DNA from 2 places in the Duganella sp. HH101 genome. Region 2 is predicted to be linked to the other one. Evidence: predicted binding sites of a transcription regulator. Region 2 holds the regulator's gene; the other holds the start of a gene.
What was found. The regulator sigma-54, encoded in region 2, starts transcription at its own class of promoters, with help from an activator protein. The targets are predictions, from matches to a motif close to TGGCANGNAANCTGCTTT.
Positions count from the first base shown of each region.

Region 1: a site for sigma-54 is predicted at 2,047-2,064, ahead of prpB (methylisocitrate lyase). Genes of this name have one in related genera too.

Region 1 is NZ_LRON01000008.1:278,460-283,787, reverse strand. Features, by position in the region: gene prpC (2-methylcitrate synthase) at 1-1,103, opposite strand, end outside; gene prpB (methylisocitrate lyase) at 1,120-2,007, opposite strand; gene prpR (propionate catabolism operon regulatory protein PrpR) at 2,161-3,819, shown strand; gene DUGA2_RS15485 (alpha/beta fold hydrolase) at 3,954-4,850, shown strand; gene DUGA2_RS15480 (sensor histidine kinase) at 4,857-5,328, shown strand, end outside.
Region 2 is NZ_LRON01000018.1:83,779-89,106, forward strand. Features, by position in the region: gene lptC (LPS export ABC transporter periplasmic protein LptC) at 1-274, shown strand, start outside; gene lptA (lipopolysaccharide transport periplasmic protein LptA) at 303-881, shown strand; gene lptB (LPS export ABC transporter ATP-binding protein) at 884-1,636, shown strand; gene DUGA2_RS24175 (RNA polymerase factor sigma-54) at 1,642-3,120, shown strand; gene hpf (ribosome hibernation-promoting factor, HPF/YfiA family) at 3,199-3,558, shown strand; gene DUGA2_RS24185 (alginate lyase family protein) at 3,661-4,596, shown strand; gene DUGA2_RS24190 (enoyl-CoA hydratase/isomerase family protein) at 4,629-5,328, shown strand, end outside.

The sequences.
Region 1 (5,328 bases), on a different contig from region 2:
CCGACGTAGTTCGCGCTTGGACGAATGATCTTGTTGTCGATGCGCTGCTCGATGATGTGCGCGGCCCAGCCGGACGTGCGCGAGATGACGAACAGCGGCGTGAACATCGCGGTCGGCACACCCATCATGTGGTACGACACGGCCGAGAACCAGTCCAGGTTCGGGAACATCTTCTTGATGTCCCACATGACGGTTTCCAGGCGCTCGGCGATGTCGAACATCTTCATCGAGCCGGCTTCCTGCGACAGCTTGCGCGCCACTTCCTTGATGACGACGTTGCGCGGGTCGGAGATGGTGTACACAGGGTGGCCGAAGCCGATCACGACTTCCTTGTTGGCGACGCGGTTGCGGATGTCCGCTTCCGCTTCGTCGGCGTTTTCGTAGCGCTTCTGGATCTCGAAGGCGAATTCGTTGGCGCCGCCGTGTTTAGGGCCGCGCAGCGCGCCGATCGCGCCGGTGATGGCCGAGTGGATGTCCGAACCCGTGCCGGCGATGACGCGGCTGGTGAAGGTGGAGGCGTTGAACTCGTGTTCCGCGTACAGGATCAGCGAGGTGTGCATCGCCTGCACCCAGCTCTCGGACGGCTTGTGGCCGTGCAGCAGGTGCAGGAAGTGGCCGCCGATGGAGTCGTCGTCGGTTTCGACGTCGATGCGTTTGCCGTTGTGGCTGAAGTGGTACCAGTACAGCAGCATCGAGCCGAAGGATGCCATCAGACGGTCGGCGATGTCGCGCGCGCCTGGTACGTTGTGGTCGTCCTTTTCCGGCAGCGTGCAGCCGAGCACCGATACGCCGGTGCGCATCACGTCCATCGGGTGCGCCGATGCAGGCAGTGCTTCCAGCGCGGACTTCAGCGCTTGCGGCAGGCCGCGCAGCGAGCGCAGTTTGGCTTTGTAGCCTTTCAGCTCGGCGGCGGTCGGCAGCTTGCCGTGCACCAGCAGGTAGGCGATTTCTTCGAACTCGCAGGTGTTGGCGACATCGAGGATGTCGTAGCCACGGTAGTGCAGGTCATTGCCGGTTTTGCCGACGGAGCACAGTGCGGTGTTACCAGCGGTGACGCCGGACAGGGCGACGGATTTTTTTGGTTTGAAAGTGGCTTCGGTCATTTTATAGGTCTCCTGATTATTTCTTCTGTGCGGCGAACAGTGCGTCCAGCTTCTGCTCGAAGCTGTGGTAGTTGATGCGTTCATACAGTTCGGCGCGGGTCTGCATGGTGTCGAGTACATTCTGCTGCGTGCCGTCGCGGCGGATCGCGCCGTAGACGTTTTCCGCAGCCTTGTTCATGGCGCGGAAGGCCGACAGCGGATACAGCACCAGGCCCACATCGGCGCTGCGCAGCTCATCCACGGTGAACAGCGGCGTCGAGCCGAATTCGGTGATGTTGGCCAGCACCGGCACCTTGACGGCGGCGGCGAACTTTTTATACATATCGAGACTAATCATCGCTTCCGGGAAGATCATGTCGGCGCCCGCTTCCACGCAGGCGACGGCGCGCTCGATGGCGGCGTCCAGGCCTTCGACGGCCAGCGCATCGGTGCGGGCCATGATGACGAAGTTCTCATCGGTGCGCGCATCGACGGCGGCACTGATGCGGTCGACCATCTCCTGCTTGGTGACGATCTCCTTGCCCGGACGATGGCCGCAGCGCTTGGCGCCGACCTGGTCTTCGATGTGCATGGCGGCGGCGCCGAACTTGATCATGGACTTGACGGTGCGCGCCACGTTGAAGGCGGAGGCGCCGAAGCCGGTATCGACATCGACCAGCAGCGGCAGGTCGCAGACGTCGGTGATGCGGCGCACGTCGGTCAGCACGTCGTCCAGGTTGGAGATGCCCAGGTCCGGCAGGCCGAGCGAACCCGCGGCCACGCCGCCGCCCGACAGGTAGATCGCCTTGAAGCCGGCACGCTTGGCCAGCAGGGCGTGGTTGGCGTTGATCGCGCCGACCACCTGCAATGGGGATTCTTCCTGGACGGCTTTGCGGAACGCGGCGCCTGCGGAGTATTGAGTCATGTCGTTACCTTTCAATGTTGCGATGAAGTTGCGGGAGTTATTGCAAGGGGCGTGCCAGATAATCACCCTATACAAATCAACAACTTACGACAATGCGACGTTTCACGTACGTTTCATTTTGAAACATCGAAACAGATGAACTACAATTGAAACATGCGCCATTCCACTCCCCTGCCCTTCGACGCCAACGACAAACCGGTGATCTGGACGGTTTCCGTCTCCCGCCTCTACGACCTTTTCCGCGACATCACGCTGGAATACGACGACGTCGCCACCATCGAACCGATCAACCTGGGCTTCGACGAAGCGGCTCGCCACATTCGCGAGCGCATGGCCACCGAGCGCTGCGACGCCGTCATCGCCGCCGGTTCCAACGCCGCGTATCTGAAGGGGCGCCTGTCGGTGCCGGTGGTGATCGCCAAGTTCAGCGGCTTCGACGTGATGCAGGCACTGGCGCGGGCGCGGCGCGTGTCGGACCGCATCGGCATCGTCACTTATCAGGAGCGCTTGCCGGAGCTGGCCGAATTCGCCGGCACCTTCGGCTTCGACGTCGAACAGCGCACCTACGCCACCGAGGAGGATGCGCGCGCCCAGATCAACGACTTGAAAGCGGCCGGCATCAAGGCCATCGTCGGCGCCGGCCTGATTACCGACCTGGCAGAGGAAGCGGGATTGACCGGCGTCTTCGTCTATTCGGCCGCCTCGATCCGCCACGCCTTCGACGACGCGCTGGAGATGGCGCGGCTGGCGCAGCTGGAATCGAACCGCAGCCGCACGCGCGGCGCCGTGGTGGCCGATACGCTGCGCGCCAAGCATGGCATCAACGACCTGCGCGGCGATTCGGAAGCGATGGAATCGCTGCGCCAGTCCGTGCTGCTGTATGCGAAGTCCCCCGCCACCGTGCTGATACAAGGAGAGACCGGCTGCGGCAAGGAGCTGGTGGCGCAGGCCATCCATCGCGAGAGCCCGCGCACGCTGGGGCAGAACCGCCCCTTCGTCGCCGTCAATTGCGGCGCGATCGCGGAATCGCTGCTGGAGTCCGAACTGTTCGGCCATGAGGAAGGCGCTTTCACCGGTGCGCGGCGCGGCGGCCATGCGGGCTTGTTCGAGGCGGCCAATCGCGGCACGCTGTTCCTCGACGAAATCGGCGAGATGCCGTTGACGCTGCAAACCCGTCTGCTGCGCGTGCTGGAAGAGCGCGAGGTGGTGCGCGTCGGTGGCACGCGGCCGATTGCGGTCAACGTGCGCATCATCAGCGCCACGCACTGCGATCTGGAACAGCGCGTGCGTGAGGGCCGCTTCCGCGCCGACTTGTTCTACCGGCTGGCGGTGCTGCGGCTGTCGCTGCCGCCGCTGCGCGCGCGGCAGGAAGACGTGATGACGCTGGCCGAGTGGTCGCTAAAGAACGCGCTGGCATCGCTGGGCGCGCGGCCGCACCCCAACCTGCATGCAGAGATGGCGGCCTGCGCGCCGCTGCTGCAACGCTACGACTGGCCCGGCAATGTGCGCGAGCTGCGCAACCTGGCCGAGCGTCTGGCGCTGTTCCTGGCCGCCGAGCCGCTGCAGGCCTTGACGCCGGCCTTCGTCCTCAGCGTGGCGCCGGAGCTGGCGGCACGCGCGGCGCCGCTGCTCAGCGCTACCGGCGCCGCTCCCGGCGACACGGCGATGGCCCCAACTGCCCAACGTCGGTCCGCCGAAAGCATCAGCGCCGTGCTGGCCCGCTTCGGCGGCCGCCGCGACGCCGCCGCCGACTACCTCGGCATCAGCCGCACCACACTGTGGCGCAAGCTGCGCGCCGAAAACGGCGAATAAGCCTGCGGGGAAGCGCACTGGCACTGGCCGCCTACCGCTCATCCCTGCCAACAAACCGTTCATCCAGTAGTCGTCGCCGGCGCCGCGCCGCAGCGATAGCATGGCCTCACTTACTTACAACAACGGAGGTCAACATGCAACGCTCGCTCGCCCAACGTCTCGCCACCATCGCCGCCAGCCTGGCCCTGGCTTACGCCGCCGCGCCGGCCGTTGCCGCCGGCAGCGCCGCAGCCTCCGCACATCCGGCGTTCAAGGTGGAAGTCACCGGCAAGGGCGCTCCTGTGATCCTGATCCCCGGCCTGGCCTCGTCCGGCGAAGTGTGGGACGGCACCGTCGCCCGCTACTGCGGCAGCCGCCAGTGCCACGTCGTCACGCTGGCTGGATTCGCAGGCGTGCCCGCCATCGAAGGCCCGCTGCTGCCAGCGGTCGAACAGCAACTGAGCGACTACATCGCCGCCAACAAATTCGACCATCCCATCGTCATCGGCCACAGCCTGGGCGGCTTCGTCGGCATGAAGCTGGCCGCCGACCATCCTGACCAGGTAGGCCGCCTGATTATCGTCGACACGCTGCCTGCACTGGCAGCGATCCAGATGCCCAGCATTACCGCTGCGCAGATGAAGGAAATGGCCGCCGGCATGCGCGCCCGCATGGAATCCATGGATCCCGAATCCTACCGCGCCAACCAGCTCAAGACGCTGCGCAGCATGATCACCAAACAGGAAGACATCGACCGCGCCGCCGGCTGGGGCAAGCTGTCCGATCACGCCACCGTCATCAACGCCATGACCGAAATGATGAGCGAAGACCTGCGCGGAGAGGTCAGCCGCATCAAGTCGCCGACGCTGGTACTGGGCGCCTGGTACGCCTACAAGGACTTCGGCACCAAGCCGATGTTCGAGCAGATGTACAAGAGCCAGTACCAGCGGCTGCCCAACGTGAAGGTGGAGCTTGCGGACACTGCCCGCCACTTCATCATGTACGACGATCCGGCTTGGATGTATGATCGCATCGATAACTTTTTAAAATAATTCATCATGACCGACGACCGCCCACTGCTCGCCCGCCTGAACTGGTACTGGCTGTTCCAGTTGGCCGGATGGCTGTTCCTGCCGCTGCTGCTGATCGCCATGACGCCGGGCGACAGCCACACCCCGCGCATGCTCGGCATTTCGTTCTGGGGCGTGGTGGCGGGCCTGATTATCTCGGATACCTGGCACCGGCTGCTCAAGCGCCAGATCCGCAATGGCGTGCGCGTCGGCTGGAAGTCCATGATGGTGGCGATCCTGATATTGGGCGTCATCCATACGGCCGTGCAGACGGTCGGCTACATGGTCATCAAACCATTCGGCGAAGTGCACGGCGTGTACTGGGTGCCCGGCGCGCTGATGTTCTGGTGGGGAGTTTATCTGGTGTGGAACACCTTCTACATGGCGGTGCTGTCGCTGCGCCGCGCCAACCGCTTCGAGCAGGAGGCGCTGCGGCTGGAGATCAGCGCCAAGGACGCCG
Region 2 (5,328 bases):
CGCCCATGTCGACCAGGGCAATACGCGCGTCAAGCTCAGTGGTAATGTGGACGTGGTGCGCCCGGCGACGCCGAACGCGCAAGCCTTGCGCATGACCACGCCGACGCTGACCGTGTATCCCGACGAAGAACGCATGGAAACCGCCAGCCCGGTGGCGCTGGAGCTGGGCAAGACCACCGCCACCGGCGTCGGCATGAAGGCCAACAACGCCACCCGCCAGGTGCAACTGGGCGGACGCGGGCAGCTGGTGATGCCGCCGCGCGACGCCCGCTGACGAACCCAATACGATGAATGGAATGACGATGAAGAAATTGATACTCTCGGCCACGATGCTGCTGCTGGCGATGACCGCCGCGCACGCTGAAAAAGCCGACGCCAACAAACCGACCACGATCAACTACGACGACCTGCAGATCGACGACGTCAAGCAGATCAAGACGCTGATCGGCAACGTGGTGCTGACGCGCGGCACCTTGCTGATGAAGTCGCCGAAGGCGGTGATGACCACCGACCCTGAGGGTTATGACTTCGTCGTGCTGACCAGCACGCCGGGCACGCCGGCCACCTTCCGCCAGAAGCGCGACGGCGCCGGCGACCAGTGGGTCGAAGGCGAAGCCGAACGCATCGAATACAGCAACAAGACCGACCTGGTCAAACTGTTCTCGAAAGCCAAGATCCGCCGCCTGGAGGGCGGCCGCCTCAGCGACGAGGTCGACGGCGAATTCATTTCCTACGACAGCCGCAAGGAACAGTTCGCGGTGAAGAACAGCGTCACCGGCGAGAGCAAGCCGGGCGCCGGCCGCGGCACCATGGTGATCCAGCCGGTGATCCGCCCGGCGCCCGCGCCAGCCGCGTCGACCCCGCCTGCGACGGAGAAGTAAGCATGGAAGCATCCTGCGGTAGCACCCTGATCGTGCGCGGCCTGCAAAAGACCTACGGCAAGCGCCAGGTCGTGCACGACGTGTCCCTGCAAGTGGAATGCGGCGAAGTGGTGGGTCTGCTCGGCCCCAACGGCGCCGGCAAGACCACCTCGTTCTACATGATCGTCGGCCTGGTGCCGTCGGACGCCGGCAGCATCGATATCAGCGGCACCGACATCTCCTCGCTGCCGATCCACCGCCGCGCCTCGCTCGGCTTGTCCTACCTGCCGCAGGAAGCGTCGGTGTTCCGCAAGCTGACGGTGGAAGAAAATATCCGCGCCGTCCTCGAAATCCAGAAAGTGGACGGCAAGCCTTTATCCAAGGCTGCCATTGATGAACGGCTCAATACCCTGCTGGCCGATTTGCAGATCGAAAAGCTGCGCGAAAACCAGGCGCTGTCGCTGTCGGGCGGCGAACGCCGCCGCGTGGAGATCGCGCGCGCGCTGGCGACCAACCCGCGCTTCGTGCTGCTCGACGAACCATTCGCCGGGGTCGACCCGATCGCCGTGATTGAGATCCAGCGCATCGTGCGCTTCCTCAAGGAACGCGGCATCGGCGTCCTCATTACCGATCACAATGTGCGCGAGACGCTGGGCATCTGCGACCGCGCATATATCATCAACCAGGGCACGGTATTGGCTTCAGGCCGGCCAGACGACATCATCGCCAACGAATCGGTGCGTCGCGTGTATCTGGGTGAACACTTCCGCATGTAAAACCCATGAAACAGTCTTTGCAACTGCGCACGTCGCAGCACCTCGCGCTGACACCGCAATTGCAGCAGTCGATACGGCTGCTGCAACTGTCGACGCTGGAGCTGCACCAGGAACTGGAACAGCTGCTGACCGATAATCCGCTGCTGGAGCGCCTCGACGACCCGCTGGACCGCTCGCTGCGGCTGCTGTCGGACGGCGCCATCAGCCAGCAAGCCCCGGTCGGCGATGCGCCGCCGGAAGGCCCGCCCAACGCCCAGGAAGCGCCGGCCGCCGACGCCGACAACTACGACGGCCCGGCCGCCGACACCGAGAGCACCAGCAGCGACGCCGATGTCGACTGGAGCGACGCCGGCCGCAGCAAGGCGCCCGACGACGAGGACTCGCGTCCGCAGCTGGAGGCCAGCCACTGCACGCTGCGCGAGCACCTGATGGAGCAGATGCGGGTGACGGTGCTGGAGATGCGCGACCGCGCGCTGGTCGAGCTGATCATCGACGCGCTGGACGAAAACGGCTACCTCGAAGAACCGCTGGAGGAAATCCTGGCGCGCTTGCCGGAAGAGCTGGAGATCGACCTCGACGAACTGCGCACCGCGCTGTCGCTGCTGCAAAGCTTCGATCCGATGGGCGTGGGCGCGCGCAACGCGTCCGAGTGCCTGGCGCTGCAGATCAAGCGCCTGCCGGGCATACCGATGGTGACGCGGCGCATGGCGCTGGCCATCGTGGAAAACCACCTGACCTGGTTTGCGCAGCGCGATTTCAACAAGCTCAAGAAGGCGCTGCTGTGCGACGACGAGGATTTGCGCGAGGCGCAAACCGTCATCCGCCAGTGCAATCCGCATCCGGGTTCGGCCTTCGCGTCGGACGTGTCGGACTACGTGGTGCCGGACGTGATCGTCAAGAAATCGCGCACCGGCTGGCAGGTCAGCCTGAACAACGACGTCATGCCGCGCCTGCGCGTCAACGCCATGTACGCCAACCTGCTCAAGCAGGGAAAAGGCGAGGGCGCCATGGGCGCGCAGCTGCAGGAAGCCAAGTGGCTGATCAAGAATATGCGCCAGCGTTTCGACACGATACTGCGCGTCGCCCAGGCGATAGTAGAAAGACAAAAGAACTTTTTCTCGCACGGCGCGGTCGCCATGCGCCCCCTTGTGCTTCGCGAAATTGCTGATACACTGGGTCTACACGAGAGCACTATTTCTCGTGTAACAACTCAAAAATATATGCTGACCCCGCATGGCATGTTTGAGTTGAAATATTTCTTTGGTAGCCATGTCGCCACCGAAGCGGGGGGGGAAGCAAGTTCGACGGCGATACGCGCACTCATCGTGCAATTGACAGGAGCAGAAGACCCGAAAAATCCTTTATCCGACAGTAAGATTGCGGACATGCTGGGAGAACAAGGCATGGTGATTGCGCGACGAACTGTTGCCAAATATCGCGAAGCGTTGAAAATCCCGCCAGTCAGTCTCCGCAAGTCTTTGTAGTTATTCTGGTTCCTGCGCGCCCGGCAGTAATGGGCTACGCACTAACCGTAAGAAGCGACATTATCTCTAGGAGTGTGTATGAATCTCACCATCAGTGGACATCATCTCGAAGTGACCTCGGCCATCCGTGAATATGTGCAGAACAAGCTTGAGCGCGTCACCCGCCACTTTGATCAAGTGATTGATATTGCTGTCATCCTGACTGTAGATAACCTTAAAGAGAAAGAGAAACGCCAGAAGGCTGAAATCAACCTGCGTCTGTCGGGCAAAACCGTCTACGTGGAAAGCCTGTCGCAAGACCTGTACGCCGCCATCGATACCTTGATCGACAAGCTGGATCGGCAGGTCATGAAGTACAAAGCCAAGGTCCAAGAGCACGGCCACGATGCGATCAAGCATCTCCCGGATAGCTACGAACCCGCTGCCGCCGCCCTATAACAACGGCCCCGGCACCATCAAACTAAGGGCGCAGAGGCGCCCTTTTTTGCGCCCGGATAGTTTAGAGTAAACGTTTTCCAAATGTCTTCTGATGGGAGTGGCATGAAACGAACTAAACTATTTACAGCCTGGCTGCTGGCGCTGGCCGCCCCGGCCGCGCTGGCGTGCACCGCGCCGCCGCCGGCCGTGATCGATATCGACGCCAACAGCTATTACTCGGATGCGCATCACTCTGTCATCGATCCGGTGCTGCGGGCACGCAATATCGCCAACACCAAGCCCATCGACGACTTCCTGGCCGACGTGGCGAAAAACGCCAGCCTGGGCAACGCCGCCTGCGCGCTGGGCTGGCTGGAGAGTTGGGCTGGTCAAAAGGCCTTGTTGGGCAAACTGTCCAGCGAGCAGGCGTGGTATGTGCGCAAGTGGACCCTGGGCGGCATGGCGCTCAGCTATGCCCGCGTCAAACCGGCCGCCGGCGCGGCGCAGCAGCAAGCCATTGAAAGCTGGTTCAAGACGCTGGCCGACGCCACCATGGCGCACTCCGACGCGCACAAGGGCACGCGCAACAACCATTACTACTGGGAAGGACTGGCGGTGACGGCGGTGGGCGGCGTCACCGGCGACGAGCGTTATCTGGGCTGGGGCCGCAAGGTCTTCGAGCATGCGATGGGGCAGGTGGCGGCCGACGGTTCACTGCCGCCGGAAATGGAGCGCGGAGCCAAGGCGCTGCACTACCATGTGTTCGCCGCCGTGCCGCTGGTGATGAGCGCATCCATCCTGGACATCCGCTCGCCCAAGCTGGACCAGCTGATGCGCTTCACCATCGCCGCCGCGCAAGACCCGTCGGCGATGGAGAAGGCCACCGGCTTTGCGCAGGAGCGGGCCAACGGCAGCGAAATGTCGTTCGCCATCATTTATGCGCGGCACGAGGGCAGGGCGGAGCTGATGCCGGCCAAGGCCAACTTCCAGCCACGGCTGGGCGGCGACCTGAATCTGCCCAATCCGCTTGAGCATCTGGCGGCGCGCAAGTCGCAGTAGAATAGGGTTTTCTCCACGAACCCAAGCACCTCATGAGCGACTACGTCCACACCAGCGTCAGCAACGGAACCGGCTTCATCACACTGGACCGGCCCAAGGCCTTGAACTCCCTGTCGCTGGCGATGGTGCGCGATATTACGGCGGCGCTGATGGCGTGGCGCGACGACAGCGGCGTGGCCGCCGTCGTCATCCGCAGCAGCAGCGAGAAGGCGTTCTGCGCCGGCGGCGACATTCGCTTCTTCTACGACAACGGCCGCGCCACGCCGCAGGGCGGCAGCGCGCTGGTCGAGGATTTCTTCACCGAGGAATATGCGCTCAACCATCTGATCCATTTCTATCCCAAGCCGTATATCGCGCTGATGGACGGCGTGGTCATGGGCGGCGGCATGGGCGTGGCGCAGGGCGGTCCCGACTGCCGCGTGCGCATCGTCACCGAGCGGACCAGGATGGCGATGCCGGAAGTGAATATCGGCCTGTTCCCGGATGTGGGCGGCAGCTATTTCCTGTCGCGCGCACCAGGGCGCTTGGGCAGTTACCTGGGCGTGACCGGCGTCACCATCGGCGCGGCCGATGCGCTGTACGCCGGCCTGGCCGACCACTACGTGCCGGCCGCCGAGATGGCGGCCCTGTCGGCGCTGCTGGAGTCGACTGCTGGCGCGGCGTTGAAGGACGCCATCGCGGCCTTCGCGGCGCCGTTCCGCGCCGCCGTAGGCGAGGGCAAGCTGGCGGCCG